3 regions of the Streptomyces sp. NBC_00080 genome follow, and region 1 is predicted to be linked to each of the others. Evidence: riboswitches for the same ligand, from Rfam matches in the RefSeq annotation. Region 1 holds a riboswitch; each other region holds the start of a gene.
What was found. Region 1 has a riboswitch for cobalamin ahead of OHU34_RS32490 (cobalamin biosynthesis protein). Riboswitches for the same ligand answer to the same signal wherever they lie in the genome.

Region 1 (10,240 bases):
GCCCGCAGCGCGAGACCGAAGGCCGCGGTGGACTTGCCCTTGCCGACTCCCGTGTGCACGACGACCAGCGGCCGGTTGCGTCGCTGACGTGTGGTCAGCCCGTCGTCCGGCACCACACTCGGCTGTCCCTGAGGCATTACGCGGCCCTCCTCGAAGTCCCCTGCACGTCCCTGACCAGCCCCGCGATGGAGTCGGCCCGCAGCTCGTCCAGCGTCACGGCGCTGCCCCCCAGCTCGCCCGCGAGCTGCCCCGCGAGCCCCAGCCGCACGGGCCCCGACTCGCAGTCGACGACCACAGACGCGATCGACTCGGCGGCGAACAACCGTGCCGCCCGCCCGGCGAGGGCGACCGGCTCCGGGCCACCGGTGGCCCGTCCGTCCGTCACCACGACGACCAGCGCCCGCCGCGCCGGATCCCGCAGCCGCTCGACCCGCAGCACGTCGTGCGCCTTGAGCAGCCCGGCGGCGAGCGGCGTCCGCCCGCCGGTGGGCAGCGACTCCAGCCGCACGGCGGCGGCGTCCACCGACGAGGTGGGCGGCAGCGCGAGGTCCGCGGCCGTCCCCCGGAAGCTGACGAGCCCCACCTTGTCGCGCCGCTGATAGGCGTCGAGCAGCAGCGACAGCACGGCACCCTTCACCGCGCTCATCCGCTGCCGGGCCGCCATCGACCCGGACGCGTCCACGACGAACAGCACGAGGTTGCCCTCACGCCCCTCCCGGGTCGCCTGCCGCAGATCGTCCCGGCGTACGACGAGCCCGCGCCCTGACCGCCCCCGCTGCCGCTGATGCGGGGCGGCGGCCATCACCGTGGCGGCCAGGTGCAGCTTGGTCAGCGTCCCGCGGGGCCGCCGCGCACCCGTCGTGCGCCCGTGCTCGGTGCGCGCCCGTGAGCGCCGTCCGGCCGCGCCCTCACCGATCCCGGGCACGCTCAACACCTTCGTACGGAACGGCTCGGCGGCCCGTACGGCGGACTGCTCCCCGGCACCGGAACCGGCGGGCCGCGACTCCCCGCCCTCGCCGCTCTCCGCGCCCGCCGGGCTGTCGTCCGTCTCGGGAGGGGCGGCGGTGTCGTCGCCCTGCGGGCCGTCACCGTCGGACCGCGGCGGCTCCCCGCCGTCCCCGCCGTCCCCGCCGCCGGGCCCGTCGGGGTCGGGGTCGGGGTCCTCGTCGTCCGGGCCGGCGAACTCCTCCAGTGTGTCGTCGAGTTTGTCCTCGTCGAGCCCCGGGGCGTCGAAGGGGTTCCGGCGCCGGCGGTGCGGCAGCGCCAGCAGCGCCGCCTGCCGTACGTCCTCCGCGAGCACGTCCGTGCGCCCGGCCCAGGCGGCCAGCGCCGTGGCCGTCCGCGCCATCACGATGTCGGCACGCATGCCGTCCACCTCGAAGGCGGCGCAGGTCGCCGCGATCTGCCGCAGCGCCCCGTCGCCCAGCCGCACCGAGGGCAACAGCTTGCGCGCCGCCACGATCCGCCCGCGTACGGCGCTCTCCTCGTCCGCCCACCGCTCGGCGAAACCGGCCGGATCGTCGTCGTACGCGAGCCTGCGCCGGACGACCTCCACCCGCTGGTCGGGCTCGCGCGAGGCGGCCACCTCCACCGTCAGCCCGAACCGGTCGAGCAACTGCGGCCGCAGCTCGCCCTCCTCGGGGTTCATCGTCCCGACCAGCAGGAACCGCGCGGCGTGGCGCACGGAGACACCCTCGCGCTCCACGTACGAGGCACCCATCGCGGCCGCGTCGAGCAGCAGGTCGACCAGGTGGTCGTGCAGGAGGTTGACCTCGTCGACGTACAGGATCCCGCGGTGCGCGTCCGCGAGGAGCCCCGGCTCGAAGGCCTTGACGCCCTCGGCGAGCGCCCGCTCGATGTCGAGGGCGCCGACCAGCCGGTCCTCGGAGGCGCCGACGGGCAGTTCGACCATCCGGGCCGGCCGGGTCTCGAAGGCCCCCGGCTCGTGCGGCCCGTCCGGGCAGGCGGGGTCGGGGGAGTCCGGGTCGCAGGAGAACCGGCATCCGGAGACCACGTCCAGGGCGGGCATGAGCGCCGCGAGGGCGCGGACGGCCGTGGACTTGGCGGTGCCCTTCTCACCACGGACCAGCACCCCGCCCACCGCCGGCGAGACGGCGTTCAGCAGCAGCGCGAGCCGCAGGTCGTCCTGGCCGACGACGGCCGTGAACGGGAAAGGAGTACTCACTTCTCGTCGCCCTCCAAGTCGCCTTCCAGCTCCAGATAGGTGGCGCGCAGCCGCTCGATCGTGTCGGCGTCCGGCTCGGCCCACAGTCCGCGGTCGGCGGCTTCCAGGAGCCGCTCGGTGATGCCCCGCAGGGCCCACGGGTTGGACTTCTTCATGAAGTCCCGGTTCTCCGCGTCGAAGACGTACTCGGCGCTGAGCTTCTCGTACATCCAGTCGTCGACGACTCCTGCGGTGGCGTCGTAGCCGAAGAGGTAGTCGACGGTCGCCGCCATCTCGAAGGCGCCCTTGTAGCCGTGCCGCCGCATGGCCGCCATCCAGCGCGGGTTGACCACCCGGGCCCGGAACACGCGGTGCGTCTCCTCGCCGAGCGTTCGCGTCCTCACCTGGTCCGGTGTCGCGGAATCGCCCACGTACGCCTCGGGGTTGGCACCTGTCAGGTGCCGCACCATGGCGACCATGCCGCCGTGGTACTGGAAGTAGTCGTCGGCGTCGACGAGGTCGTGCTCGCGCGTGTCCACGTTCTTGGCCGCGACGGCGATCCGCTTGAACGCCGTCTCCATGTCCCCGCGCGCCGCCCGCCCGTCGAGCCCGCGACCGTAGGCGTACCCGCCCCAGACCGCGTACACCTCGGCGAGATCCGCGTCCGAGCGCCAGTTGCGGGCGTCGATCAGCGGCAGCAGCCCCGCCCCGTAGGCCCCCGGCTTGGAGCCGAAGATACGGGCCGTCGCACGGCGCCGGTCGCCGTGCGCGGCGGCGTCCTCGTCCACATGGGCGCGCACGAAGTTGGACTCGGCGGGCTCGGCCAGCTCGGCCACCGCCCGCACCGCGTCGTCGATCAGCCCCACCACGTGCGGGAACGCGTCCCGGAAGAACCCGGAGATGCGGACCGTCACGTCGATGCGCGGCCGGCCCAGCTCGGCCAGGGGCACGACCTCGAAGCCCGTCACCCGGCGCGAGGCGTCGTCCCACACCGGACGGCAGCCGAGCAGCGCCAGGATCTCGGCGATGTCGTCGCCCTGTGTGCGCATCGCGGAGGTGCCCCAGACCGTCAGGCCGACGGACTTCGGGTAGTCGCCCGTGTCCTGGAGGTACCGCTGCACGAGGGAGTCCGCGAGGGACTGCCCGACCTCCCAACTCAGCCTGGAAGGAATGGCCTTGGGGTCGACCGAGTAGAAGTTCCGGCCGGTCGGCAGCACGTTGACCAGTCCCCGCGTCGGAGAGCCCGACGGACCGGCCGGGACGTAACCGCCGTCCAGCGCCTTGAGGATGTGCCCGACCTCGTCGGTGGTCCGTTCCAGCCGCGGTACGACCTCCGTGCACGCGAACTCCAGCACCGCGACGGCGTCCGGGAGTTCGGTGCCCAGGACCTCGGCGACCAGCGCCCGGCTCCCGGCGACGGCCCAACCGCGCTCCTCCGCGCCCTCCGCGATCCGCCGGCACAGCTGCTCCAGCAGGTCGATGGCGTCGGCGCCGGTACGGGAGGGGCCCTCGACGAGATCCGTCAGCTCGACCGGCACCTTCACCGGCGCACCCGGCTCGGCGAGCAACTCCTTCTCGACCAGCCCGAAATGGACGGCCAGCGCGGCCCGCAGCCCCGGCAGCGCGTTCGCCCGACCGCCCCACACCTGCGAGGCGCGCAGCACGGCCAGCACGAGGTTCACCCGCGCCTCGCCGACCGGCCCGCCACCGAGGATGTGCAGCCCGTCCCTGATCTGCACGTCCTTGATCTCGCACAGATAGCCGTCGATGTGCATGACGAATTCGTCGAACGCGTCGTCGTCCGGCTGGTCGTCGACGTGCAGGTCGTGGTGCAGCTCGGCCGCCTTCACCAGCGTCCAGATCTGCGCGCGCACGGCCGGAGCCTTCGTCGGATCCAGATCGGAGACGAGGGCGTACTCGTCGAGGAGCTGCTCCAGCTTGGCCAGGTCGCCGTAGGTGTCGGCGCGTGCCATGGGCGGCACGAGATGGTCGACGACGGTGGCGTGCCCGCGCCGCTTGGCCTGGGTGCCCTCGCCGGGGTCGTTGACGATGAACGGGTAGACGAGCGGCAGATCACCGAGGACGGCGTCCGGGGCACAGCCCCCGCTCAGCCCGAGGCCCTTGCCCGGCAGCCACTCCATCGTGCCGTGCTTGCCCATGTGCACGACGGCGTCGGCGCCGAAACTGTTCTCCAGCCACCGGTAGGCCGCCATGTAGTGGTGCGACGGCGGCATGTCGGGGTCGTGGTAGATCGCGATCGGGTTCTCGCCGAAGCCCCGCGGCGGCTGGATCATCACGACGACGTTCCCGAACTGCAGGGAGGCCAGCACGATGTCGTCCCCGTCGACGTACAGCGAACCCGGCGGCTCGCCCCACGCCTCCAGCATGCCGTCGCGCAAGCGCGGGTCGAGCTTGTCGAACCAGGACCGGTAGTCGGCCAGCGGGACCCGGGCGGGCGCGGCGGCCAGCTGCTCCTCGGTGAGCCATTCGACGTCGTGGCCACCGGCGTTGATGAGCCGGTGGATCAGCTCGTCGCCGTTGTCCGGATGCCCCTGGACCCCGTACCCGGCGTCCCGCAGCGCGTCCAGGACCCTGATGGCCGAGGCGGGGGTGTCGAGGCCGACCGCGTTGCCGACCCGCGAGTGCTTGGTCGGGTAGGCGGTGAAGACGAGCGCGAGCTTCTTCTCGCCGTTCGGCTTGTGCCGGAGCCGGGCGTGCCGGACGGCGATCCCGGCGACGCGTGCGGCCCGCTCGGGGTCGGCGATGTACACCGGCACGTCGTCCGGGCCCTGCTCCTTGAAGGAGAAGGGGACGGTGATGATCCGTCCGTCGAACTCCGGGATGGCGACCTGCATCGCCGCGTCCATGGGGGAGAGCGCGGCGTCGGACTCCTCCCAGGCGCTCTTCGACGAGGTGAGGCACAGCCCCTGCAGCACGGGGACGTCGAGGTCGGCGAGCGCGCCGATGTCCCAGGCCTCCTCGTCCCCGCCCGCCGAGGCCTGCGAGGCGTGCGCGCCGCCGGCGGCGAGCACCGTGGCGACGAGGGTGTCGGCCCGCCCGAGGATCTCGTACAGCCCCGGGTCCGCCCCGCGCAGCGAACCGCAGTACACGGGAAGGGCGTTGGCGCCGTGTGCCTCGACGGCGTCGCACAGCGTGTCCACGAAGGCGGTGTTGCCGCTGAGTTCGTGCGCCCGGTAGAAGAGGACCCCGATGGTCGGCCGGCCCTCGACGAAGGCACGCTCGCCGTGGACGCCGTACTCGGGCATCTTCTGCGGCTCGACGAATCCCTCACCGGTCAGCAGCACGGTGTCGGAGAGGAACCGGGCCAGCTCGGTCAGGTTGGCCGGCCCGCCCTCGACGAGATACCGCAGCGCCTCCGCCACCACGCCGGCGGGCACCGACGACTCGGCCATCAACTCCGCGTCGGGCACGGTCTCGCCGCCCAGCAGCACGGTCGGCACGCCGGACGCCTTGAGCGCGGCGAGCCCGTCCTCCCAGGCCCGCTTGCCGCCGAGCAGCCGGACGACCGCGAGGTCGGCGCCGTCCAGGAGCGCGGGGAGTTCCCCGGCGACGTCCACCCGGGTCGGGTTGCCGATCCGGTACGAGGCGCCGGAAGCGGCCCGGGCCGCCAGCAGATCCGTGTCGGCGGTCGACAACAACAACACTGTGCTCATGCGGGCGCTCCCGGTGGAATGAAAGGCAGTCCTTGCGGCGCGCCCGACTCGATGAGCCGCCAGAGCGCGTCGGTGTCCGCGTGCTGTTCGATCAGGTCGCCGAGCCGGTCGAGCTGCTCCTCGCGCAGCCCGGCGAACGAGGTGTCGGCGGCGGGCACGAAACGACGGCCCGCGGCGGCCGCCACCTCGCGCAGGAAGGCCCGCCGGAATCCGTCCGACTCCAGCGAGCCGTGCCAGTGCGTGCCCCAGGTCTGTCCGACCCGGCAGCCGTCCAGGCCGTGTCCGCGGTCGTCGGTGAGGAACGCCTCGCCCCCCTGGACGTCGGCGACCCCGTGATGGATCTCGTACCCCTCGACCCGCTCGCCGAGGGCTTGCCCCACCGGCCGGGTGAGGGTCTTCTCACGGGCGAACCGCACCCGGACCGGGAGGACTCCGAGGCCCGCCACCTGTCCGAGCCGGCTCTCGACCTCGTCCTCGATGTGCTCGCCGAGGAGCTGGAAGCCACCGCAGATGCCGAGGACGGGCCGCTGCTCGGCGACCCTGCGCAGGATCGCCTCGGCCAGCCCCCGCTCCCGGAGCCACTCCAGGGCGCGGACGGTGCCCCGGGTCCCCGGAATCACCACCAGGTCGGCGTCGGCCAGTTCCTCGGGCCGGTCCACGAACCGCACGACGACGCCGGGTTCGGCGGCCAGCGCGTCCACGTCCGTGAAGTTGGACATGAGCGGGACGGCGCAGACGGCGATGCGCAGCACGTCCTCGCCGACGGGCGGGGCGGTGTTCGACTCCCGTACGGTCCCGCGCAGCGAGACCCTCCCCCGCTCTCGGCTCCGCTCGGGCGGGGGGACCCCCATCCCGTCCTCCTCGTCGATCCCGAGCCCGTGGCGGAACGGCAGCACGCCGTACGTCCGCCGCCCGGTGAGCCCGTGCAGCATCTCCAGGCCCGGCTCCAGCAGGGAGACGTCCCCCCGGAACTTGTTGACCAGGAACCCGGCGACCAGCTCCTGGTCCTCGGGCGAGAGCAGGGCGACGGTGCCGAAGAAGGAGGCGAAGACGCCCCCGCGGTCGATGTCGCCGACGACGAGCACGGGCAGCCGCGCGCCCCGCGCGATCCCCATGTTCACGATGTCGGTCCGCCGCAGATTGATCTCGGCCGGACTGCCCGCCCCCTCACAGATCACCGCGTCATACGTGCCCCGCAACTCGGCGAGGCAGTCGAGAACGGTTCCGAGGAGTTTCTGCTGCCGCCCCCCGTGATACCCACGGGCGGTCATCTCGCCCACCGGCTTGCCGAGGAGCACGACCTGACTGCTCTGCTCACCGCCCGGCTTGAGCAGCACGGGGTTCATCAGCGCGGTCGGCTCCACCCGGCAGGCCTGGGCCTGCATGGCCTGGGCCCGCCCGATCTCGGCCCCCTCCGTCGTCACGAACGAGTTGAGGGACATGTTCTGCGCCTTGAAGGGTGCGACCTTCACCCCCTGCCGCACCAGCCACCGGCAGATCCCGGCCGTGACGACGCTCTTGCCGGCGTCGGAGGTGGTGCCGGCGACGAGGAGACCCCCGCTCATGTCGTACGCCCCTTCAGCTGGTTCCTCTGGTTCCTCTGGCTGCGCCGGCTGCTCGCGACGATGTTCGTGGCGACGACGCGCGCGGCGACGGTGACGCCGAGCGCGAGCAGACCGACGCGGCGGGAGAGCCGCGCGGCACGTTCGATGTCCCGGGCGACGACGGGCCGCCCGGCCGCGCCGTTCAGCACGGGCCGGTGCTCCACCCGCCCGGCGTACGACAGGGTCCCGCCCAGCCGCACGCCGAGGGCGCCCGCGAAGGATGCCTCCACCGGCCCGGCGTTGGGGCTCGGATGCCGGCGGGCGTCGGCCCGCCAGGCGCGCACGGCGCCCCGCGGATCGTCCCCCGCGAGGGCGGCGAGCACGGCGGTCAGCCGGGCTCCCGGCCATCCGGCGACGTCGTCGAGACGGGCGGCGGCCCAGCCGTAGCGCAGATACCTCGGCGACCGGTGACCGACCATGGCGTCCAGGGTGTTGACGGCCCGGAACCCGACCAGGCCCGGCACCCCGCCCACGGCCCCCCACACCAGCGCCCCCACGACGGCGTCGGAGGTGTTCTCGGCGACGGACTCCACGACCGCCCGGGCGATCCCGTCGGCGTCCAGGGCCTGCGGATCCCGACCGCACAGATGCGGCAGCCGCTCCCGGGCGGCCTCGACGTCCCCCGCTTCGAGCGCCCGGCCGATGGCCCGGGCCTCCCGGACGAGTGAACTGCCCCCCACCACGGCCCAGGTGGCGGCGGAGACGAGAGCGACGGTGGCGCCGGGGGAGCGGCGTACGGCCCGCTCGGCGACGGCGCCCAGGGCCACGACCCCGCCGGCGCACACGACGGCGTGCAGGGCTCCGCTTCCCCGGTGGTCCCGCCACAACAGCCGCTCGACGGCACCGGCGGCCCGCCCGAACGCGGCGACGGGATGCCCTCGGCGGGGATCGCCGAGCAGCAGGTCGCCCAGAAGGCCGGTGGCGGCGCCGTACGCGTAGAGGCGATCGGCACGCATCGGCTCAGCCGGCCGTGGGGTCGGGCAGCGACCTGGTGCTGTACCTCAACGGCCGAGCGAGCATGGCGATATGTCCTCACTCAGGGTGTCCACGCCCTGGTTCGACGAGACCGGCGGCGAGAGTTCCTGGCTCCCGGGGGTTTCTACCCCGGTCACAGTGGCGGGACCGCGCCGGATTCACACCGGCTTCCTCTTCTGCTGCCGTACATGGCTCGGGCAGTCCACCACGGCCCGCGAGAGCCGTCAACTTGCCTTTGACCTGCGCGGCTCGAGTGTGCAGAACCCCACACAGGGCGGGTCGGCGGGGCCGCGAACGGCAAGAGGTGCGGGACGGTGATCCGTCCCGCACCCCAGGGGTGTTCGGATGGTGCGTCAGGCGACGATCAGTGAGATCCCGTACGCCACCGCCGCCGCGCAGGCCGCGAAGCACGCGTACGCGCCGGTCACCGCGAGGGTGGCCGAGCCGCCCTGCGCCGACGCGCGTTCCTGCCGCGACAGGCCCATGACGCCGAGGGTGAACAGGGCGACGAGGCCGACGGTGACCACGAGGCTGACGCCGAAGACAGAGCCCAGGGCTGCCCAGTCGATCTTCATGCTGCTTCTCTTCCTTCGTGCCGGGTGCGCGGGCTCAGACGGCCGCGGCCGGGGGAGCGGCGGGGGTCGCGGGCTCTGCCGCCGGGCCGGGGATCGTGGCCGTCAGGTCCGTGAGGTCCTCGGCCAGGGTGCCCGTGGGCGGCGGGGTGACGGCGGCGATCGCCGTCGTGACGACGCCCGCGGGCTCGTCGGGCTCGTTGACGTTCGAGGCGTCGACGACCTCGCGCCGGGAGACCTTCCAGATGGCCGCGCTGGAGGCGATCAGGAAGACCGCGACGAGGGCCGTGCCCCAGTCGCCCAGGCCGGTGACGGACTCGGCGAGCGCGCCCACCAGGGCCGCGGCCGGGAGGGTCAGGCCCCACGCGACGAACATCCGGGTCGCCGTCGACCAGCGGACCACACCGCCCTTGCGGCCCAGCCCGGCGCCCATCACCGCACCGGAGACCGAGTGCGTGGTGGAGAGGGAGAAGCCGAGGTGCGAGGAGGCCAGGATGACCGTGGCCGCGCTGGTCTGGGCGGCGAAGCCCTGCTGCGGCTGGAGGTCGGTCAGGCCCTTGCCCATGGTGCGGATGATGCGCCAGCCGCCGAGGTAGGTGCCGAGCGCGATGGCCAGACCGGCGGAGAGGATGACCCAGGTGGGCGGGTCGGAGTCGGGGGCCACGGCACCGCCGGCCACCAGGGCCAGGGTGATGATGCCCATCGTCTTCTGCGCGTCGTTGGTGCCGTGGGCGAGGGACACCAGGCCGGCCGAGGCGATCTGGCCCGCGCGGTAGCCCTTGGCCGCCGCCTTGCCGTCGGCCTTCTTGCCGAGGGTGTAGGAGAGGCGGGTCGCGAGCATCGCCGCGACGCCCGCGACGATGGGTGCCGCGATCGCCGGGATCAGCACCTTGGTGACCAGGGCGTCACCGTGCACCGCGCCCATACCGGCCGAGGCGATGGTGGCGCCGATCAGACCGCCCATCAGGGCGTGCGAGGAACTGGAGGGCAGGCCCACCAGCCAGGTCAGGAGGTTCCAGAGGATCGCGCCGACCAGGGCGGCGAAGATGACCTCGGGACGGATGCCGGTCTCGTCGACGAGACCCTTGGAGATCGTGTTGGCGACCTCCACCGAGAGGAAAGCTCCCACAAGGTTGAGCGCGGCGGACATGGCCACCGCAACCTTGGGCTTGAGTGCACCGGTCGAGATGGTGGTGGCCATCGCGTTGGCGGTGTCGTGGAAACCGTTCGTGAAATCGAACGCGAGTGCGG
Region 2 (10,240 bases), 6.2 Mb from region 1:
GCGTCCGAGTGGCGGAGCGTGCCGGGCGGCCCGTGTAATGGGCAGCGTCACGTCGCGCGTCGCATCTCGGGGATGCAGGGGCGACCGCACCCTCCAGAGAGAGCTCAGCATGATCACCCGCTCCACACGGTCCCTCACGGACCGTTCCGTCCCACCCCTCCCCGACCCTTCCGCCACCACCGCACTGCCCCCGGTCCCCCCGACCGCTCCCGCGTACGGGCCCGACGCCGGCCCGCCGAGCGAGGCCGGACCCGCGTACCCCGACCCCGTCGACGGTCTTCTCCACGCAGCCGCGGCCAACCGGCCCCTGGAGGACGTCGCCCGGCTCATCACCCTGCTCGAACGGTGCGAGGGGGGCGAGGACGCGGCCGCCGGTGTACTGCGCGTGGTCGGCACCGACCGGCCCCTGGAGGACGTACCCCTGCTGGTGACCGTGCTGTCCCGGCCGCCGCACCACGCGGAGCACGCCGGCCACATGATCCGCGCCGCGGCCGAGAGCCGCTCCGTGGAGGAGGTCACCCGGCTCATGGCGCTGCTGTACCGCGAGCCCCTGGAGCCGCGGTGCGGCGAGGAGGCGGTCCGCACCGCGGCCACCCACCGGCCGGTCGAGGAGGTCGTGGAACTCGTCGAACGGCTCGCGCGGGAGCGGGCGGGGCTCGCGGCGCCGCCGTCCGTCCCGCAGGGGGAGGGACCACCCGCGCCGTCCCCCGCCGACGGCGAACCCCGGCCCGCACGACCGCTTCGGGCCCAGGCGCAGGCACCTCAAGCGCCACCGGACCGGTCGGCGGCGGTCGTGCCGTGGTCGGCGTGGGCCACCGCCGTGGCACTGGCCCTGTGCGCCGCCGCGTACATCCCCGTGCACCATGACGATGCCCCCGTGGCCGTCCTGGCGGCCGCCCTCGCGTCGGCCGGGATCTGCCTGCTGCTGGCCCTGCTGCTGGTCCGCGGGCCCACGCCGGCACTGCTCATGGTGGCCGTACTGGTGCCGGCGGCGCTGGCCGGCGCCCAACTGCTCGCCCCGCGCTTCGAGATGACGGAATCGGCCGGGATCACGGAGGCGACCCTCGCGCCGGCCTGGCTCGCCGCCCCGACGGCCGCGGCCGCCGCGCTGACGGCGCTCCTCGCACTCCTCCTGAGCCTGCTGGGTGGGCGGCGGAGGAGCGTGGCGCCGAGCACCCCGGACCGGCGCCCGCTCAGCGGCGGCTAGCCGGCCGGTACCGGGTGCTGAGGGGTATCCAGCAGGCCCGTCAGCACCCGGTCGGGGGTCAGGGGCAGTTCGCGGAAGCGGACGCCCGTGGCGTGGTGCACGGCGTTGCCGAGGGCGGCCGCCGTGCCCACGATGCCGATCTCTCCGATCCCCTTGCCGCCCAGCGGGTTGAGATGCGGATCGTCCTCGTCGATCCAGTGCGCCTCGATGTCCGGGACGTCGGCGTGCGCGGGCACGTGATAGGCCGCGAGATCCGACTCCGTGAAGTCGCCGAAGGCGGGGTCCAGGGTGCTTCCCTCGGTCAGCGCCATGCCCAGGCCCATGGTCATCCCGCCGACGAACTGGGAGCGCGCGGTACGGGGGTTGAGGACGCGTCCCGCCGCGTACACCCCGAGCAGCCGGCGCACCCGCACCTCTCCGGTCACCGTGTCCACGGAGACCTCCGCGAAGTGCGCCCCGAACGCGTGCCGAGCGAAGGGACTTTCGGCGTCGGCCGCCCCCTTGGTGTCGGCGCGCGCCTCCAACCCCCGCTCGGGGAGCGGACCCTGATGTTCCGCCAGCTGTGCGGCGAGTCGTGTGCAGGCCTCGTGCACCGCCCAGCCCCAGGAGGCGGTACCCGAGGAACCGCCCGCCAGCGGGGCCGGCGGCAGATCACTGCTGCCCACCCGGATCCGCACCCGCTCCAGGGGTGCCTGCAGGGCGTCCGCCGCGGCCTGCGCCAGGACCGTACGGGCGCCGGTGCCGATGTCCGCGGCGTTCACCTCGACGAGGAAGGACCCGTCCGGCAGGGCACGCGCCGCCGCCTTCGACGGATACACCTGTACCGGGTACGTGGCGGCGGCCACGCCCGTCCCGAGCAGCAGCGGGCCGGCGGAACGCGTGCGGGGACGGGGGTCCCGGTCGGACCACCCGAACCGGCGGGCGCCCTCCCGCAGGCACTCGACGAGGTGCCGACTGCTGAACGGTTTGCCGCTGTCCGGTTCGGCGTCCGGCTCGTTGCGCACCCGCACCTCGACCGGATCCATCCCGAGGGCCTCGGCGAGCTCGTCCAGCGCCGACTCCAGGGCGTACATGCCCGGTGCCTCACCGGGGGCCCGCATCCAGGACGGCGTCGGCACGTCGAGCCGGACCACGTGATGCCGGCTGCGCAGGTTCGGGGCGGCGTACATGATGCGGGCCGGCATGCCCGCGTACTCGACGAACTCCTTGATCCGCGACGTGTAGGTGGTCACCTCGTGCACGAGCGACGTCAGCCGGCCGTCGGAGTCCGCGCCCAGGCGCAGCCGGTGCAGGGTGGACGCCCGGTGGCCGACGGAGGTGGGCAGCATCCGGCGGGGGAGGACCACGGTGACCGGTCGTCCGGTGTGCCAGGTTGCCATCGCGGCGAGCACCACGTCCGGCCGGGGCGTGCCCTTGGAGCCGAAGCCACCGCCGACATGCTCGGCGACGACCGTGATCCGCTCGTCCGCCAGCCCGAACATCGCGCCGAGCACGGTGCGTACGACCGTGGTGCCCTGGCTGGAGGTGTGCACGGTGAGCCGTTCGCCGTCCCAGTGCGCGGTGCTGGCGTGCGGCTCCATGGCGTGGTTGTGCAGGGGCGGCACCCGGTAGCCGACGTCGACCCGCACGTCCGCGTCGGCGAACGCGCCGTCGGGGTCGCCCAGTTCGCGTACGCCCGGAAACATCCCGTTGATCTTCTCGGGGACGTACGCCTGCGGGTGCGTCGCGGTGAGCGTGACGTCGTGCTTCTCCTCGACACAGGTGACCCGCACGGCGGCGGCGCCGGCCCGGGCCGCCTCCGGGCTGTCGGCCACCACCAGGGCGACGAACCAGCCCCGGTTCGGTACCTCGGGGTCCTGGAGCACGGCGAGGGTGGCGTCGTCCGCGGAGGCGAGGCGGGGCGCGTTGCGGTGGGTGAGCACGGTGACGACACCGGGCAGCGCCAGCGCCGCCGTGTCGTCGATGTCGGTCACCCGGCCGCACACGATCGCCGCTGGGACCGGACGGGCGAACAGCCGCCCGGGAAGGGGCTGTTCGGCGGCGTAGCGGGCGGTTCCGGTGACCTTCTCCCGGCCCTCCCTGCGCTCGGCGGGAGCGCCCACGGCGGTCATGAGTCCTCCTCCCGCGATCCGGGCTCGTGCGGTGGCGGCCCGTCCGGTCCGGGGTCGTGCGGTACGAGTCGGGTCAGGACGTCGATGGCGAGGTTGCGGGCCAGCGGTACCTTGTACGCGTTGTCGCGCAGCGGCCGGGCTTCGGAGAGTTCCAGCTCGGCGGCGCGTTCGAAGGCCGCCCGGGTGGGGGCCGCGCCCAGCAGTGCCTCCTCGGCCCGCCGGGCCCGCCACGGGCGATGGGCCAACGCCCCGAAGGCGATCCCCACCTGCGCGACGACACCGTCGGCGACCTCCAGGACCACGGCGACGGAGGCCAGCGCGAAGGCGTACGAGGTCCGGTCGCGCGCCTTGCGGTAGGCGGAGGGCAGCCCGGCCGTGGTGGCGGGCAGCAGGACGGCGGTGACGAGCTCGCCGGGTTCGATGACGGTGTCCCGCTCCGGTTCCTCCCCGGGCAGCCGGTGGAACTCGGCCGCCGCCACCCGGCGCACACCCGCCGTGCCGTACAGCTCGACCTCGGCGTCCAGCGCGGCCAGGGCCACCGCCATGTCCGACGGGTGGGTGGCGATGCAGTGCTCGGAGTACCCGAACACCGCGTGGTCGCGGTGCACGCCGTCCCGGGCGGCGCAGCCGCTGCCCGGCTCCCGTTTGTTGCACGGTTTGGAGACGTCCTGGAAGTACGGGCAGCGGGTGCGCTGGAGCAGGTTCCCGCCGGTGGTGGCGGCGTTGCGCAGCTGGCCCGAGGCGCCCGCGAGCACAGCCTGGGAGAGCACGGGGTAGCGGTCACGCACGCGTGGGTGCGCCGCGAGGTCGCTGTTGCGCACCAGGGCGCCGATCCGCAGCGACCCGTCCGGCAGCTCCGTCACCTCGTCCAGCGGCAGCCGGGTGACGTCGACGAGGGCGGTCGGCCGTTCCACGCCGAGCTTCATCAGGTCGACGAGGTTGGTGCCGCCGCCCAGATAGCGTGCGCCCGGGTGCGTGGCGAAGGCTTCGGCGGCCTCCGCGAGACTGCCGGCCCGTACGTAGGCGAAGGTTTCCACCGGATCACGTCCTCTGGTTGCCCCGGTCGTGCCCTTGGGCCGTCGGCCCCGTCATGTGCTGCCCGGTCATGTGCTGCCCGCCCCGCTCACGTCCTCGACGGCGTCGACGATGCGCGGGTACGCGCCGCAGCGGCAGAGATTGCCGCTGAGCCGCTCGCGGATCTCGTCCCGGTCCAGCGCGACCGGTCGTCCGGAGGGCGCCGCCGGATCCGTGACGTGCGAGGGATGGCCCGACTCCGCCTCGGCGAGCGCGCCCACCGCCGAGCAGATCTGTCCGGGCGTGCAGTACCCGCACTGGAAGGCGTCGCGCTCCAGGAAGGCCTGCTGGAGCGGATGCGGATCCTCGCCGTCGCCGGACAGGCCCTCGACGGTCGTGATGTCGCTGCCCTCCAGGGTGACGGCGAGCAGCAGACAGCTGTTGACGCGCCGACCGTCGACGAGGACGGTACACGCGCCGCACTGACCGTGGTCGCAGCCCTTCTTCGCTCCGGTGAGGTCAAGATCCTCCCGCAGCAGGTCCAGCAGCACGCGCCGGTGGTCGACGGTGAGGGTGTGCGGCTTGCCGTTGACGCGCAGCGTCGTGTCGGATCGGTGCGGCGACGACCGGGGGCCGTGCTCACTGCCCATGTGCGGGTCCCTTCCGGTGCGGTCCGTGGTGCCGTGGGGACCGCGTATCCAGACAGGGGCGTGTGACACGTCCCGGTACGAGGTAATTCATGCGCGGACGGACACGAGCGCCCGCAGGGCGCCCACCGGCGCCTACCGACCTACCTGCCGCCCCCCGACCCCTACCGGTCGGTGACCTCGGTTTCGTCGCCGCCGGTGGCACCGGTCATGCTCCCGGTGCCACCGGTGCGGTCCTGTTCCGGTGACTCCACCCGAGCCGCGGGAGCGGCGGACGCCACCGGGCGCAGGCCCTTGGTCGTCTCCTTGAACCGCTCAAGGGTCCGGCCCAGCTGCTGGAACGGCGAGCCGCTCTTCCTGGCCGGCGCCTGCCGCGGTTCCCCGGCCTCGGCCGCCGCCTCCCGGTACGCGGCCAGCGCCTCATGGGCGTGCTCGGCGGCCTCCCGGTACAGGTCCCGGGACTCCGTCATCGCCGCCAGCGCCTCCTTGTACATCACCACGAGCTTGCGTTCGCGCGCGAGCTCCTCCTCCGGGGTGAGCAACTGCCACTCCTCCCGCAGGGCGGTGAGCGCGGCGTCGGCGTCCTCCGGCAGCGGCCTGGGCAGCGCCGCGTAGCGCCGTACCGCGTCCAGCAGCTCGGTGGGATGCGTGCCGTCCAGGAACACACTGCGCACCGAGTGGTCGGCGGCGTCGTAGTCGGCCGGGGCGGGGATCCCCGGCAGCACCAGCGCCCCGCCGCGCGGCACCTCCACCCGGGCCTCCTTGAGCGCCCAGTTCACGGTGCGCAGCTGGTGCGGGGCCGCGCGGTGCTCGACGACCCGGTGGTGCAGGCCGGGCGGCAGCAGCGGGACCAGCGACCGCCGGCCCAGCTCGTCGGGTGTCATGGCCTCGTGCACGACGAGGTGGACGGCCCAGGTGTCCCGCAGGGCGCCCCGGAGCACGCGCCGCAGCTCCTTGTCGTCGGCCGGAAGCGGGTTCGCGACGAGGAAACGCTCACCGGTGACGGTCTCGTTGCCCCAGGGGGTGTCCGCCTCCCAGGACCAGAACATCCCGGCGGGCGAGGGCCACCGCTGGTCCCACGGCCGCTCCGCCTCCGCCGTCAGCGTCCATTCCTGGCCCTGGCCCGACCACTCGGCGAGCCTGAGCCGGGCACGGACGGTCACCTCCTCCGCGACCAGCCACCGGGCTTCGAAGGCCGTCTCCCCCTCGGGGGTGTCGGCGTCCGGCAGCTCCATGAAGTCCTGGACGGTCTCGGCGTCCTTGAGTGCCTGAAGGTGCTTGCGCAGGACGTCCGGAGCGGTGGGGCCGGTGTGACGGCCACGGGTCTGCCACACCGTGGAGGGCGTCGTGGGCGGAACGGTCGCGGAGATGTGGTGAGTCCATTCGTGAGTGCGGTGACGACGTGGCGACGACGTGCGAAGGCCAGTATCGCCCGCCGCGGGGGGTGTGCGATCAAGCGGGTCGGCGGCGTGGACACCGGTGGGCGCCCCGCCGGGGTGTGCCTTCCCCGGCGCGGCACAGGTCACGCGTCCGGATCCGGTCCACGGGCCGGTGGTCCGGGCGGGGGGTGTGCGCCACTCGTACGGGGTGTGCGCCGTTCACCACGGCCGGCACCCCCGCACCCATGGGCCCGCCGGCCTCCTGGACCCGAGAATCGGAGCCGGTGGACAGGGCCCGCTCTCCATCCGCGTCGGGGCGAGCCCTGTCCGTCGTCCCGCGGGCTTCCCTGCCGTCGACGGGATCCCGGCACCTGCGACGCGATCCGCGTGCCGCGCGGGCAGGCGCAGCATGCTGCGGCGGCCCGAGAACGAACGGCGTCCGCTGACCCACGCGGGCGGTCCGGCAGGCCGGCGATCAGACTGCCAGGCGACGGATCGCGACTGCGGCCGCGTCGACGCCGAGCACCAGTTCACGCGCCACCGCTCCCCCCTCCACCCGGGTCGCGCGCGCCGACCGGCACGGCCGCCGTGCCGCCGTCGGCTTGCCGGCCGGGGACCGGAACGGCCGCCTCCACGCCGCTCACCTGGTCGATCGTCCCCACCGGGGCAGGTCGGCCCGCCCGGACCGGCCGGGTCGGAAGCCGAACGCGCTTGTAGGCGGCCGGTTTCGGCGGCAGGGCCGGCGCTTCCGCATCGACCACGGAGTGGGGAAGATCGTCCATGACCTGTGCGTCCAGCGGATCCTGGAAGGAAGCAACGAGATCATGCACGTCATCGTGGCCCGCGGCCTGACGGAGGAATCCCGATGAACGACATCGAGGTGCCCGTCCTGCTGCACACCGCCGGCCGAGCCGCCCACATCACGCTCAACCGACCGAGGGCCATCAACGCCCTGAACCATGCGATGGTGCGCCGCATCGACGCCGCGCTGACGGCATGGGAGCGCGACCCGGCCGTCGAGACCGTCGTCGTCTCCGGCGCGGGGGAGCGCGGCCTGTGCGCGGGCGGCGACATCCGTGCCGTCCACGACGACGCCCGCGACGACGACGGCACCGCCTCAGCCGCCTTCTGGCGCGACGAGTACCACCTCAACGCCCGCATCGCCCGCTACCCCAAGCCCTACGTCGCCCTGATGGACGGCATCGTGATGGGAGGCGGTGTCGGCGTCTCCGCGCACGGCAGCGTCCGGATCGTCACCGAGCGGTCGAGGATCGCGATGCCCGAGACCGGCATCGGCTTCGTGCCGGACGTCGGCGGCACCCACCTGCTCGCTCGCGCCCCGGGCGAACTGGGCACCCATCTCGCCCTGACGGGCGCCCAGATCGGTGCCGGGGACGCGGTGTCGTGCGGGCTCGCCGACCACTGCGTGCCGTCCGCCTCCCTCCGGCAGTTGGCCGACGACCTCGCCGAACTGCCCGTACGGGAGGCCCTGGACCGTCATGTACAGCCCTTGCCGGCAGGAGAGTTGGCCGGACACCGGGCGTGGATCGACACCTGTTACGCGGCCGACACCGTCGAGGAGATCGTCCGACGGCTGTTCGCCCACGGCGACCCGGCGGCGAAGGAGGCCGCGGAGACCCTCCTGACCAGGTCGCCCACCTCGCTCAAGGTCACCCTGGCCGCCCTGCGCCGTGCCCGGCGACTCGGCTCCCTGGAACGGGTGCTGGACCAGGAGTACCGCGTCTCCTGCGCCGCCCTGACCACGCCCGACCTGGTCGAGGGCATCCGCGCCCAGGTCATCGACAAGGACCGGGACCCGCGTTGGTCGCCGGCCACCCTCGCCGAGGTCACCGCGGCCGACGTCGAGCGCTTCTTCACCCCGCTCGGCGAGCGCGAACTCGGGCTCGCCCGACCCGACACCACCGCGGAGGGGCTCCGCTGAGCGGGACCGGCATGGTGATCCGGGCCACCTGGCCGTGGAGAGTGGAATCACGCCAGGTGGGGCGGTATTGGCCAGGGGCCCGGCACGCGGTACCGTCGCTCTGATATCGACGACGGCGAGACGGAAGCCGGTGAGAACCCGGCACGGTCGCGCCACTGTGGACGGTGTACCCCGAAGGGGCACACACCGCGAGTCAGACCCGTGGCCGTCGTCATGTGCACCACCGAGATGGGACGCGAACTCCCAGAGGAGGTCCTGCCATGGCGCAGCATGTCGCCCAGCCGACTACCACCACGCCCGTCGTACCCGCCAAGTTGCCGTTGAAGGACATCGCCCCGTGGGCGGTCTTCTTCGGCGTCCTGATGCTGGTCCTGCTGTACTTCGTCGGCGCGGAGCAGGGCGCGACAGCCGTCGTCTCCGGCGAGGACGTTCACGAGTGGGTGCACGACGCCCGCCACCTGCTCGGTTTCCCCTGCCACTGATCCCGAGGGGAACCCCAGCACACTCATGAACTCCGCAACGGTAAGAAACCTCCTCGTGCGGGGCATGCTCGCCGGCCTCGGTGCCGGCGTGCTCGCCCTGATCGTCGCCTACTTCCTCGGTGAGCCGAACGTCGACAGCGCGATCGGTTTCGAGGAGTCGCACGCCGCGGGCCACGAGCACCACGAGGTGGAACTCGTCTCCCGCAGCCTCCAGTCCACCGCCGGCCTCGCCACCGGCGTGCTGATCTACGGGGTGGCCTTCGGCGGGATCGCCGCCCTCGCCTTCTGCTTCGCCCTCGGCCGGGTCGGCCGCTTCAGCCCCCGGGCGACGGCACTTCTGCTGTCGGGGGCCGCTCTGCTCGCCGTGTACGTCGTGCCGTTCCTGAAGTACCCGGCGAACCCGCCCGCGGTCGGCGACCCCGACACCATCGGCAAGCGCACCACCCTGTACTTCCTGATGATGGTGCTCGGCGTGCTGCTCGCGGTCGCCGCGGTGATCCTGGGCAAGCGGCTCGCACCGAGGCTGGGCACCTGGAACGCCACCGTCGCGGCCGTCCTCGGCTTCGTGCTCGTCATCGGGCTCGCCTACGAGTTCCTGCCGGCCGTCAACGAGGTGCCGAGCGACTTCCCGGCCGCCCTGCTGTGGCGGTTCCGCCTGTCCGCCCTCGCCATGCAGGTCACGCTCTGGGCAGGCTTCGGCCTCGTCTTCGGCGAACTGGCCGAACGGCTGCTGCACCCCAAGCCCGCCACGGTGACCGCGGGCACACCGGTGGCCGCCCCACACTGACCCGACCGGCACGACGTTGCGACGAGAGGGCCCACGGAACCACCCCGGGGCCCTTCTCGCGTTCACGAGCGCGTTCGCCAACCGACGCCGGATCAGCACTGCGAGCGCCGCGCGAAGATGGCGGCATGAACCTCCGACCGGCCGTCCGTACAGGGCAGCGCGACCTCACCCTGATCGCTTCTCTGGCCGGTCTCACCGTCACGCTCAGCGCGTTCGGGCTGCCGGCCGCCCATCCCGCCGCGTCGGTGGTCCTGGTGTTCCTCACGGGGCGGTTCGGCTTCGCGAGCGTTCCCGGGAACCCGAGGACCTGGTCGCCCGTACGATCGAGTCTGCTGTCATGGCCCGCGTTCCCTTCGCGGGCACCGACCGGATCCCCGGGGAGGGACTGTGATCGCCGTCGTCGGTGCCGGACTCATGGGCGCGGCCACCGCCTGGCAACTGGCCCGCCGAGGCCATGAGGTCACGCTCGTCGAGGCGTACGACATCGGCCATCGGCACGGAAGTTCGCACGGCAGCTCACGGATCTTCCGGCGGGTGTACGCCGACCCCTTCTACGTACGGCTGACCGGACAGGCCCAGGAGCAGTGGCGGGAGCTGGAGGACGACGGGTCGACCTCCTTGCTGCGCACGACCGGTGGGCTCGACATGGGCGAGGACCACGACCCGAAGGC
Region 3 (10,240 bases), 770 kb from region 1:
GCTCCTACCTGGTGAAGACCCCGATGCCGTTCGCCACGGGGCGCTCGTATCCGTCGGACGGGTGGTTGCGGACCGTCACCTTGGTCGAGCCCGCGGGACGGGCCACCAGGGTCGACGAGCCGCCGCCGTCCAGGCTGAAGCCCTCGGTCGCGCCGAGGCTCTTCAGGGCGCCTGCGACCTCGGCGATCGTCAGCCCGTTGCGGTACGCGGTGGCACCGTCCAGCGCGAACAGGTACACCCGCTTCCCGCCGTTGCCGATGCCCACGGCCGTACGCACCGCCGAGACCGACGTGTCCAGGCCGGACAGCGGCTTGGCCGCCGACAGGATCGGGTAGCCGCCCACGGCGAAGCTGTACGCGGACTTCGACGCGGCCGTGAGCCCGTAGCGCACCGCCACCGCCTGACCCTTGACGAGCTTCTTCAGGCGCGCCGCGCCCGCCTCCCGCCCGACGAGGACCGTGGTGCCGGCCGTGATGGTGCCGCTGCCGGGCGCGGTCGACGTCGACACCACCCGGCCCTTCTTCACCGTCACCTCGTAGGTGCTGGTGCTGCACGCGGCGGCCCGTTCGGTGTCCGTGCCGCAGGTGGCCCGCTCGCGCGAGACGCTGCCCCAGTCCGAGGTGTACGCGCCGATGGAGTTCTCGGCCAGCGCGTACTGGTTGACGCCGCCCAACGGCAGCCGCCGCCCGAGGACACTGACCGTTCCGTTGAGGGACAGGCTGTCCAACCGGGCCTTGCCGTCGGTGCCCACACCGACCACGGCCCTGGTGTTCGTGCCCGGCGGCAGCGCCGGCCCGAACCGCTGCCCGTTCGGGACCGCGCCCTTGAGCGCCTTCCCGTTCGCGACCGCCGGCCCCACGCTCGCCCCGGTCGCCGCGACGCCCGGGTGCTGCGTCTCGCTGATGTTGAAGAAGTCGCCGTTGATGCCGGCGACGGCCTGCTGGCTGTTCGCCAGCGAGGAGATCGCCGACCGGGACGCGACCGCCCCCGGGTACAACAGCCCGAGGCGCACGTGGGTGTTGTCGAGATCGACGCTGAGCACATGCACATGCGTCGTCCCGGCGGCGGCGGACAGGTCGTACTGCCGGTACGCCACGCCCGCCGCCACGGTGGTCCAGGTCGCGGCGTCGGCCGGGGCCGCCCCCGCGAGCGCCGCCCCGGCCATCGTGCCGAGCGCGACGAGCAGTGTCACCGGCTTTCTGCGCACCCCGAACCGCTTCTGATGTCGTGTCACAGACCCCCCTGGGTAGTTTGGGCCGCAACTTTCTCATGACCTGCGGGAACTCCCGCCAGAGGGGCGGGCGGGAAGATCACGAGAACGGGTGAGGAAACGCACGATTCCGGGTGCTTGCACCGCCGTTCGGCAGCGGCTGCCGGCCCCTTGTGCTACTCGGTCGCCCGAGCGGCCGTATGCGGGGCGGCGTAGCAGCGCACGGACACCGTCCGGGTCGGGCCCCACCGCTGGTCGGCGGTGCCGAGGAGCCGCCAACCGAGCCGCTCGTAGAAGGACACCGCGGGGTCGGCGGCCACCACGTCCAGGACCGGGTGCAGATCCCGGGCGCGTGCCGCCCCGGCCGCCCGTGCCAGGAGGGCCGCGCCGACGCCGTGGCCGCGGGCCTCGGGGGAGACGTACAGCCGGCTGATCACCGCGGGCGCCGCCCGGCCGTCCCACAGGATCGCCGCCGCGTCCTCCTTCCCGGCACCGCACAGACCGACGTGCCCGACGATCCGCCCGTCCAGCTCGGCCACCCACGCCGCGAGCAGGGCGGCCGGAGTCAGCCAGGTGGCGGGCCGTTCGGGCAGGTCGACCGGGTAGCCGCTGTGCGTGTGCACCAGCGCGAGCACGGCGACGCAACCGTCCAGGTCGGCCGGGAGCCGGGGGCGGACCAGGGGGCGGACCCGGACGCGAGGGGCCCCGGCGGGGTCAGTCGTCATCGCCGCGCACCTGGCCGTCGTACCCGGCGAACGGGGTGAAGTGGGCCGGGGCGTGATCGATCGGCAGGTCCGGGCGCCAGACGGTGAGGGACTGGGCGCTGCACACGAAAAGGGACGGCGGCAGCCGGTCCGGCGAGTACCAGCGCCAGTCGCCGACGCTCTCGCCGGGCTGGTCGGCCGGCTCGCCCTCCCAGTCGGTGACGACGGCGCCGACGGTCATCCGCACGATGCCCTCCACCCGGTCGAGCAGGGTGCCCAGCAGGCGCACCTTCGACGGGTCCGCCCGCAGCCCGGTCTCCTCGCGCAACTCCCTCACCACCGTCTCCTGGAGCGACTCCCCGGGTTCCACCGTGCCTCCGGGCAGCTCCCAGGTGCCCCCGCGGTGACGGCCCAGGAGCAGCCCCCGGGGCCCGTACAGGATGGCGCCGACGCCGATCGCCGCTTGGGCGACGGGCGGGCGGCCGGAGCGGGCACGGGCCGAGACGCGCACGGGGCGCCTGGCCCGGAGGACCCGGTAGGCGGCGGGGTTGGCGGGGTCCGGCGATGTCACCGGCACCACGTCCTCCAGACGCAGCCCGTGCTCGGCGAGCAGGTCCTGCCACTGCTCGGTGGTGGGCACCCACATCCGCACCGTCGTCTCGCCGCCGCCCGCGAACCGCAGGGTCTCCGGCCGCGCCACCAACTCCGAAGTGGGGCCTTCGCCGTCGGAGTTGGTGTGCAGCACGGAGAAACAGAGCGTCCCGCCGGGAGCGAGCGCGGTCGCCAGGGCGGGGAACAGCCGCCGGGGGTCGATGAACGGCACGGCGTTGACGGAGTAGATCACGTCGTAGGGCCGTGCGGTGCGCAGGTGCTCGACGGCGTCGGCACAGAGCAGACGCAGGCCGGGCAGTGAGCCGTACCGGTCCCGGGCCCGCTCGATCTGGCCCGGAGCGCGATCGACCGCGTCGACGGTGGCCCGGTGCGCGCGGACGAGCCGGGCGGCGTGCCGGGCCGGACCGCAGCCGAGGTCCAGGACGCGCCGGCCGGCCAGTTCCCCGAGGAAGGCCACGTCCGGCCCGGCGCCCGGGAATCCCCAGTCGATCCGCTCCGCCTCGGCCAGGACCGTGCCGCGCCGCAGGTGGTGCGTCGCGTAGGCCTGCCAGGCCTCCGCGTTGACGGATTCCGGGCCGTCGGGGGCGGCTGGACGGGGCATGGGCGGTCCTCCACGGGTGGGGCGGTCGGCGCGCATCGGGCCAGACGATTCTTACCGGACGCGACACCGCGCAACCGGCGGGCGCCCAGGGTGCGCCGTGGGGCCGGCGCCGACGGGCCCGCGCTGAGACGTCGGGCGGCCGCGGGCCCACGGGGGCCGCGGTTGCTAGTGCACCGGGTGCTTGCTCAGGACGGACACCCGGTTGAAGGCGTTGATGGTGACCGCCACCCAGATCACCGCCGCTGTCTGGTCCTCGGTGAGAACCTCCACGGCGTCGGCGTACGCGGCCTCCTGCGCGGCGGCGTCGGACAGCACGGTGGTCGCCTCGGCCAGCGCCAGGGCGGCACGCTCCAGGGGGCTGAAGAGGTCGGTGTCCCGCCATGCCGCGAGGACACCCAGCCGCCGGATGTCCTCACCGGCGCGCACGGCGGCCCTGGTGTGCAGGTCGAGGCAGAACGCACAGCCGTTGAGCTGCGAGACGCGCAGGTTGATCAGTTCCACGACGGTGCGCTCCAGACCGGCGTCGGCGGCGGTCGCCCGCACGGCCTCGGACGTCTGGACCAGCGCGTGGTAGGCCTTGGGGCTCTGCTTGTCTATGAAGATCCGTCGAGTCATAGTTGAATATCAAACCATTCATGGGTCGGAACCGCGGGTACGGGAAGTGCCCACGGTGAGCAGGGCCGAGGCACCACCTCGCGAGACGTCCCGCCGGGCGGCCCCCGGCGACGACCGTACGACGGGCGCCGCCGCAACGTACGCGCGGCCTCGTCGGCGCGCGCTGACGCGCCCGGCGCGGGGCGCATGCGATGAGCCGCGCGGGGCCGCAGGCAAATCGTCCAGGAGTATCGAAAGCGCCGGGTCCCGATCGACGCGAGGGTGAAGGCGGTGGCGCCCAACAGGAGTTCAGGAGCACCCCGTCATGATCGGCACCGTAGGATCGCGGTACCTGGGGGAGGGCCTCATCGACGAGCTCCGGCCGCACGTGGTGCCCGCGCTCCTCGGAGCGGGACTGCCCCTCTTCGGGGGACCCTGCCCGCCGGCGGGGGCGAGGCCGAAGACGCGGGTCATGCAGGTGTCGAGGAGGGCTCCGAACTGCTGGGTGGAGGTCATCGCCGGGGTGGGGAGCACGCCCGCGTCGTCGATGCTCGCGAGGTAGTCGATGTCGGCCCACCCGCCGCGGTAGAGGACGACGAGCAGTTCGGCCTCGTGCGGGCCGCGGACATGGATACCGATCGAGTCGGGATCCGTCACCTCGGCCCTGTCGGTCTCCAGCCGCTGTGGCCAGGGGGCTGCCGCGTCGCGCCAGGTCACAGGGCCGACCGTCAGTCCTCCGGCCCGCCAGGCGGTCCGGCGGTCGGTGACGGCGGCAACGGCTTCGTCGAGATCCATGATCCGCTCCATGGGGCGATCATCACTTGTCCGGTTCCCGTGCGTCGGCTGTCGGCGGCCTGCGGACACCGTCGCGGGGGCGTCGGCCTTCGGCGGGGACCGTGGGTGCGGGCGTCGCGGCCAGTGCGGCCAGTTCCTCCGCGGTGCGCGGTCCGGTCGAGGAGTCCGTCAGCAGGCCGTGGACGTGCAGGAGTCGGGCGGCGGCGACTCCCCAGGGCAGCCGCAGGCCCGCCTGTTGGAGGAGGTCCGTGCGGGCGAGTGTCGTGGTGGCGGGGCCGGTGCGCGCGCCGGACGGGGTGAGCAGGGCCGCGTCGTCGGCCCAGCGCAGGGCCAGGTCGACGTCGTGGGTGGCCATGACCACGGTCGTGCCGGACTCGCGCAGCCGGCCGAGAATCGCGAGCAGCCGCTCCTGACCGTCGGGGTCGAGCCCGGCGGTCGGTTCGTCGAGGATCAGCACCCGGGGCCGCATCGCGACGGCGCCGGCGATCGCGGTGCGCTTGCGCTGGCCGTAGGAGAGCAGATGGGTGGGCCGGTCGGCCAGGGCGGTGATGTCCAGGGCCGCGAGCGCCTCCTCGATCCGGTCCCTCACCTCGGTGTCGGGCAGGCCGAGGTTCAGCGGTCCGAACGACACGTCCTGGGCGACGGACGCGGCGAACAACTGGTCGTCCGGGTCCTGGACCACCAGCTGCACGGTCGTACGCAGCCGGGTCAGCCCCTTGCGGTCGTACGTCACCGGGCGCCCCTCGACCCGCAACTCGCCCTCGCCCGGCCGCAGGCCACCGCTCAGCAGCCGCATCAGCGTGGTCTTGCCGCTGCCGTTGCGGCCCAGCAGGGCGAGCGCGCGCCCCGCGTGGACCTCGAAGTCCAGGCCGCTGAGCACGGCCGGGCCGTCCTCGTAGGCGAAGGAGGCACCCCGCAGGGCGACCAGTGCGGGCTCGCTCATGACAGCGGCCTTTCCAGTACGGATTGCAGTACGAGGGTGAGGCCGACCAGGCCCGCGAAGAGCGCGGCGCTGGCGGCCGTGAAGCGGACGGAGACCCGGGCCTCGGGCACCAGGACGCGCAGGGTGCCGTCGTAGCCGCGTCCGGCCAGCCCGTCCTGGAGGCGAGCCGCCCGGTCGAAGGCACGGACGAACGCGGTGGCGCCGAGCCCGGCCAGCGAACGCCACTCCGCGGCCCGGGTGCTGTGCCCGAGCCGGGCCGCCTGCGCTTCCCGGATCCGGCGCACGGAGTCGAGCAGCAGGAAGCTCATGCGGTACGTCACCAGCGCGACGTCCACGACGGGCGCGGGCACCCCGGCCCTGACCAGGCGGGGCAGCAGGTCGGACATCGGAGTGGTGAACGCGAGGAGGAGGACCCCGAGGGAGGCCGCCGAGGTGCGCAGCAGCAGCTCCCCGGCGCGCACCGGACCGCCGTCGGCCAGGGCCACGAACCGGTCCGGGCCGCCGACCCGCACGAGCAGGGTGAGCGCACCGGTCACGCAGAAGCCCAGCGGTACCCGGTAGGCGCGCCACAGCCGCCGGCCCGGCACCCCCGCGGGCCCCAGCAGGATGACGAGCGCAGTCACCAGGACCAGGGCGGCGCCGGGCCAGGGCGGCAGGGAGATGGCGAGCACGGTGAGGCCCAGGCCCAACACGGCCTTGTCCACGGGATGGCGGTGGCGCCAGCGACTGCTGTGCGCCGCCGCGTCGATCGGCAGCACGCGGGTTCAGGTCCGTTCGGGAGCGGACGCTTCGGAGGCGCTCCCGGAGGGATGGGATCTCCCGGTGCTCCCGGTGCTCCCGGTGTTCCCGGTGTTCCCGGTGCTCCCGGCGTTCTCGCGGTTCTCGGTGCTCTGCGAGGCCCTCGTCGTCGTCGAGGGCCTCGCTGCTGCCGAGGTCGTCGAGGTCGTGGTGTCCCGCTGTGCCAGGGCCCGGAGTTCGCCCTGCCGCCGTCCCCGGTGCAGACCGAAGTAGTAGGCGAGGACCCCCGCACCGAGGGCCGCCTGAAGGGCGAACAGTGCCGACTCGATCTCGCCGGACGGCGGCTCGTACAGGGGCGAGAACCAGGGTTCGTAGTCCGGCCGGATCTCGGTGATCGCCGTCTCCGCCTCCGAGTCGGCCCCCGTGAACGGCTCCTCCTTGTGGTCGCCGAGCCCGAGGGCCAGCGGCAGGACGGCCAGCGCGGCCACCACGAACAGCAGCAGGGCGTTGATCTTCGCGTTGCGGCTCACCGGGCCACCGCCTCGGTCCCGGCCTCGGTTCCGGCGTCGGCGCCGGCCTTGGTCCGACGGCCGGTCACGAGCACGCCCAGCCTGGTCAGTTCACCCTTGCTGGACTGCGTCAGCAGTCGCATCACGAACACCGTGAGGAGCCCCTCGCTGACCGCGAGCGGGATCTGGGTGACGGCGAAGATGGAGCCGAACTTGCCGAGCGCGCCCAGGAATCCGCTGCTCGGGTCCGGGAAGGCGAGCGCCAGCTGCACGCTGGTGACGCAGTAGGTGGACAGGTCGGCCACGAACGCGCCGAAGAACACCGTGACCATCAGCGGCACGTCGAACCGCCGCAGCAGCCGGTAGACCGCGTAACCGGCCCAGGGTCCGACGACGGCCATCGAGAAGACGTTGGCGCCGAGCGTCGTCAGGCCTCCGTGGGCGAGCAACAGGGCCTGGAAGAGCAGGGTGATGGTGCCCAGCACCGCCATGATCGGCGGCCGGAACAGGATGGCGCCGAGCCCCGTGCCGGTGGGGTGTGAGCAACTCCCGGTCACCGAAGGCAGTTTCAGCGCGGACAGTACGAACGTGAAGGCTCCGGAGGCGCCGAGGAGCAGGGTGCTCTCGGGGTGCTCCTTGACCTCACGGGTGAGTGACCGTACTCCGTGGACGACGAATGGCGCGGATGCGACGCTCCAGGCGATCGCATGCGCCGGAGGCAGAAAACCCTCGGCTATGTGCATGGCTGAACAGACCCTCTCCAGCACCTCGTGGATGGTTGACGTGCCTTGGCCGGTCTCCTGGCTCACGGGTACCACCGCCCGTGCTCCGCCTTCCCGGGTCCCAAGGACCCAGTGGCTGCCCGCGAGGGCCGGAGCCGGACTTCCCGATCACAGTGGCGAGGGCCGCACCGGCATCACACCGGATTTCCCGTTCACCAAGGCGTGGTGACAGTAGTGCCCGCACAGAGGCGCTGACAAGCGGCGATGTGGGGCGCGAAGACGGCGGACGACGGCTCACCCCGGCGCACGGACGCCGTCCGCGGGCCCGACGAAATGCCGGGTCCGCACGGTCGGCGTAGGGTCCGCCGTAGGGGTGACGGCCCTCGGCGCCCGGGGGCCTGCGCGTCGTTCAGCGAGCGCCCCTGCGCTGCGGGGAAGGTGAGAGCGTGCCGGATGCTGTCGCTGCCGGGTCGGGTGGGGGCCGCGGTCCGGAGTCGCTGGACACCGTCCTCGCCGAGTCCGCACAGGAGACCGGCGCCTCCGTGACCGCCGTGTACCTGCCGGCGGCCGGCGAACCGGTGCTGCGGCTCGCCGTACTGGGCGGACTTCCCTGGGAGATCTCCATGCCCTGGGCGCGAGTGGCGCTGACGGCCGCGTCCCCGGTGTCCGACGCCGTGCGGGAACGACGCCTGGTGTGGATCGGCGGCGCGGAGGAGATGGCGCGCCGATATCCGCGTCTGTCGCTCGTCGTGCCGTACCGCTTCTCGCTGGCCGCCGCCCCGATCACCACCGGCGAGGAGGTCCGGGGCGGGTTGGTGCTCCAGTGGCCCGCCTCGCACCCGGCGCAGCTGAGTGTGCGCGAACGGGAGGCCATGACCGGTCTGTGCCTCCGGCTGGGCCGGTTGCTGCAACGCGCCGCCGCAGACGGACACCCCGTGCGGGTCGGCGGGGTGCCCCGGGTGCTGCCGCCGCTCCGGGCCCGGCCGGTCGCAGCGGCCCAGGCGCAGTCCGCCGTCGACTTCGCCGAGCGCTTTCCCGGCGGCTGCTGCTCGCTGGACGTGGACGGCCGCATCACCTTCGCCACCACCTCGGCCGCCCGGCTGCTCGGCTCCGCCGTCCCCGACCTGCTCGGCACCAAGCCGTGGGAGGCGCTGCCCTGGCTCGACGACCCGATCGCCGAGGACAGCTACCGGGCGGCCCTGATCAGCCGCGAACCGACCTCCTTCACCGCGCTGCGGCCGCCGGACCGGTGGCTGTCCTTCCGGCTGCACCCGGACGCCTCCGGCATCAGCGTGTACATCACCCCCACCCACTCGGCGCACGCCCACGCCCCGCTCACCGGCCCGCCGCGGCCGCATCCGGCGGCCGCCGCCACGGCCGGCCGGGCCGCCACCCTCTACCACCTGATGCACCTGGCGGCCACGCTCACCGAGGCCGTCGGGGTCCGGGACGTGGTCGACCAGGTGGCCGAACAGCTTCCGTCCGCCTTCGGCGCCGGGGCCCTCGCGCTGATGACGGCGCAGGACGGCCGGCTGCGGATCATCGGCTACCGCGGCTACTCCGCCGACCTCATGCAGCGTTTCGACGCCGTTCCGCTCACCTCCGACACCCCCGCCGTGCACACCCTGACCACGGGCGTTCCGGGCTTCTTCGCCACCTTCGCCGAGCTCAGACGCGCGTATCCCCCCGCGGTCCTCCAGGACGGCATGGCCGCCTGGGCCTTCCTGCCGCTGATCACCTCCGGACGGCCCGTCGGCTCCCTGGTGCTCGCCTACGACCGGCCCCGCCCCTTCCTTCCGGAGGAGCGGGCCGTCCTCACCTCCACCGCCGGGCTGATCGCGCAGGCGCTGGACCGGGCTCGTCTCTACGACACCCAGCACCAGCTCGTCCACAACCTCCAGGCCGTTCTGCTGCCCCACACCCTGCCCCGGGTCCCCGGTCTGGACGTGGCGGCCCGCTACCTCCCCGCCACCCGCGGCATGGACATCGGCGGCGACTTCTACGACCTCATCCGCCTCGACACCACGACGGCCGCGGCCACCATCGGCGACGTCCAGGGGCACAACGTCAACGCGGCGGCGCTCATGGGGCAGGTCCGCACCGCCGTCCACGCCAACGCCGACGCGGCTCCGGACGAAGTCCTCGCCCGCACCAACCGCCTGCTCACCGACCTCGACCCCGGCCTGTTCACCAGCTGCCTCTACGTCCACCTCGACCTGACCACGCACCGCGCGTGCCTGGCCAGCGCCGGCCACCCGCCCCCGCTGCTGCGCCACCCCGACGGCCGCGTCGAAGTCCTCCAGGTGCCGCCGGGCCTCCTGCTGGGCATCGAGCCGGACGCCCCGTACGAGTCCATCGAGATCCCGCTGCCTCCCGGTTCGGTGCTGGCCCTCTACACCGACGGCATGGTCGAAGCCCCGGGCATCGACATCGACGACGCCGTGAACGGCCTCGCCCGCGAACTCGGCCGTACCGGGCCCGGCACCATGAGCGCCCTCGCCGATGCCCTCGTCCGGCACGCCCGCCGCTCGACCCCACGCAGCGACGACATCGCTCTCCTCCTCATTCACCCCATCTGATCCTTATTTCTATGATTTTCACCTTTCGGCGTGCGCTAGGATCCTTTACCAAGCGCTTACACTCCGCTGGGCGCCGCTCCGCCCGGCCGTGGAGCAACGGGCCGGCGGTCGCCGCCGACGTGATGGGGGGCGTGACATGGGTCGAGTCGTCCACGTGCGCGTCGACAACGCCGCTCGCGACGGCGTTCCCGATACCGGCGGTACCGTCCTGAGCGACCACCCCGTGCGCTGAC

Region 2: another riboswitch for cobalamin. It lies ahead of OHU34_RS04890 (CbtB-domain containing protein); the one in region 1 lies ahead of OHU34_RS32490 (cobalamin biosynthesis protein).
Region 3: another riboswitch for cobalamin. It lies ahead of OHU34_RS36115 (energy-coupling factor ABC transporter permease); the one in region 1 lies ahead of OHU34_RS32490 (cobalamin biosynthesis protein).

Annotation. Positions count from the first base shown of each region.
Region 1 is NZ_CP108235.1:7,284,521-7,294,760, forward strand. It holds gene cobO (cob(I)yrinic acid a,c-diamide adenosyltransferase) at 1-137, opposite strand, end outside; gene OHU34_RS32475 (putative cobaltochelatase) at 137-2,185, opposite strand; gene cobN (cobaltochelatase subunit CobN) at 2,182-5,838, opposite strand; gene OHU34_RS32485 (cobyric acid synthase) at 5,835-7,403, opposite strand; gene OHU34_RS32490 (cobalamin biosynthesis protein) at 7,400-8,398, opposite strand; cobalamin riboswitch at 8,498-8,640, opposite strand; gene OHU34_RS32495 (hypothetical protein) at 8,771-8,992, opposite strand; gene OHU34_RS32500 (inorganic phosphate transporter) at 9,027-10,240, opposite strand, start outside.
Region 2 is NZ_CP108235.1:1,100,879-1,111,118, reverse strand. It holds gene OHU34_RS04920 (hypothetical protein) at 110-1,207, shown strand; gene OHU34_RS04915 (xanthine dehydrogenase family protein molybdopterin-binding subunit) at 1,204-3,318, opposite strand; gene OHU34_RS04910 (FAD binding domain-containing protein) at 3,315-4,355, opposite strand; gene OHU34_RS04905 ((2Fe-2S)-binding protein) at 4,422-4,982, opposite strand; gene OHU34_RS04900 (hypothetical protein) at 5,144-6,313, opposite strand; gene OHU34_RS04895 (enoyl-CoA hydratase/isomerase family protein) at 7,224-8,300, shown strand; cobalamin riboswitch at 8,377-8,524, shown strand; gene OHU34_RS04890 (CbtB-domain containing protein) at 8,561-8,782, shown strand; gene OHU34_RS04885 (CbtA family protein) at 8,808-9,569, shown strand; gene OHU34_RS04880 (FAD-dependent oxidoreductase) at 9,957-10,240, shown strand, end outside.
Region 3 is NZ_CP108235.1:8,057,535-8,067,774, forward strand. It holds gene OHU34_RS36075 (phosphodiester glycosidase family protein) at 5-1,234, opposite strand; gene OHU34_RS36080 (GNAT family N-acetyltransferase) at 1,387-1,935, opposite strand; gene OHU34_RS36085 (bifunctional class I SAM-dependent methyltransferase/NUDIX hydrolase) at 1,925-3,127, opposite strand; gene OHU34_RS36090 (carboxymuconolactone decarboxylase family protein) at 3,293-3,742, opposite strand; gene OHU34_RS36095 (hypothetical protein) at 4,031-4,516, opposite strand; gene OHU34_RS36100 (energy-coupling factor ABC transporter ATP-binding protein) at 4,539-5,459, opposite strand; gene cbiQ (cobalt ECF transporter T component CbiQ) at 5,456-6,217, opposite strand; gene OHU34_RS36110 (energy-coupling factor ABC transporter substrate-binding protein) at 6,224-6,727, opposite strand; gene OHU34_RS36115 (energy-coupling factor ABC transporter permease) at 6,724-7,449, opposite strand; cobalamin riboswitch at 7,479-7,663, opposite strand; gene OHU34_RS36120 (SpoIIE family protein phosphatase) at 7,875-10,007, shown strand.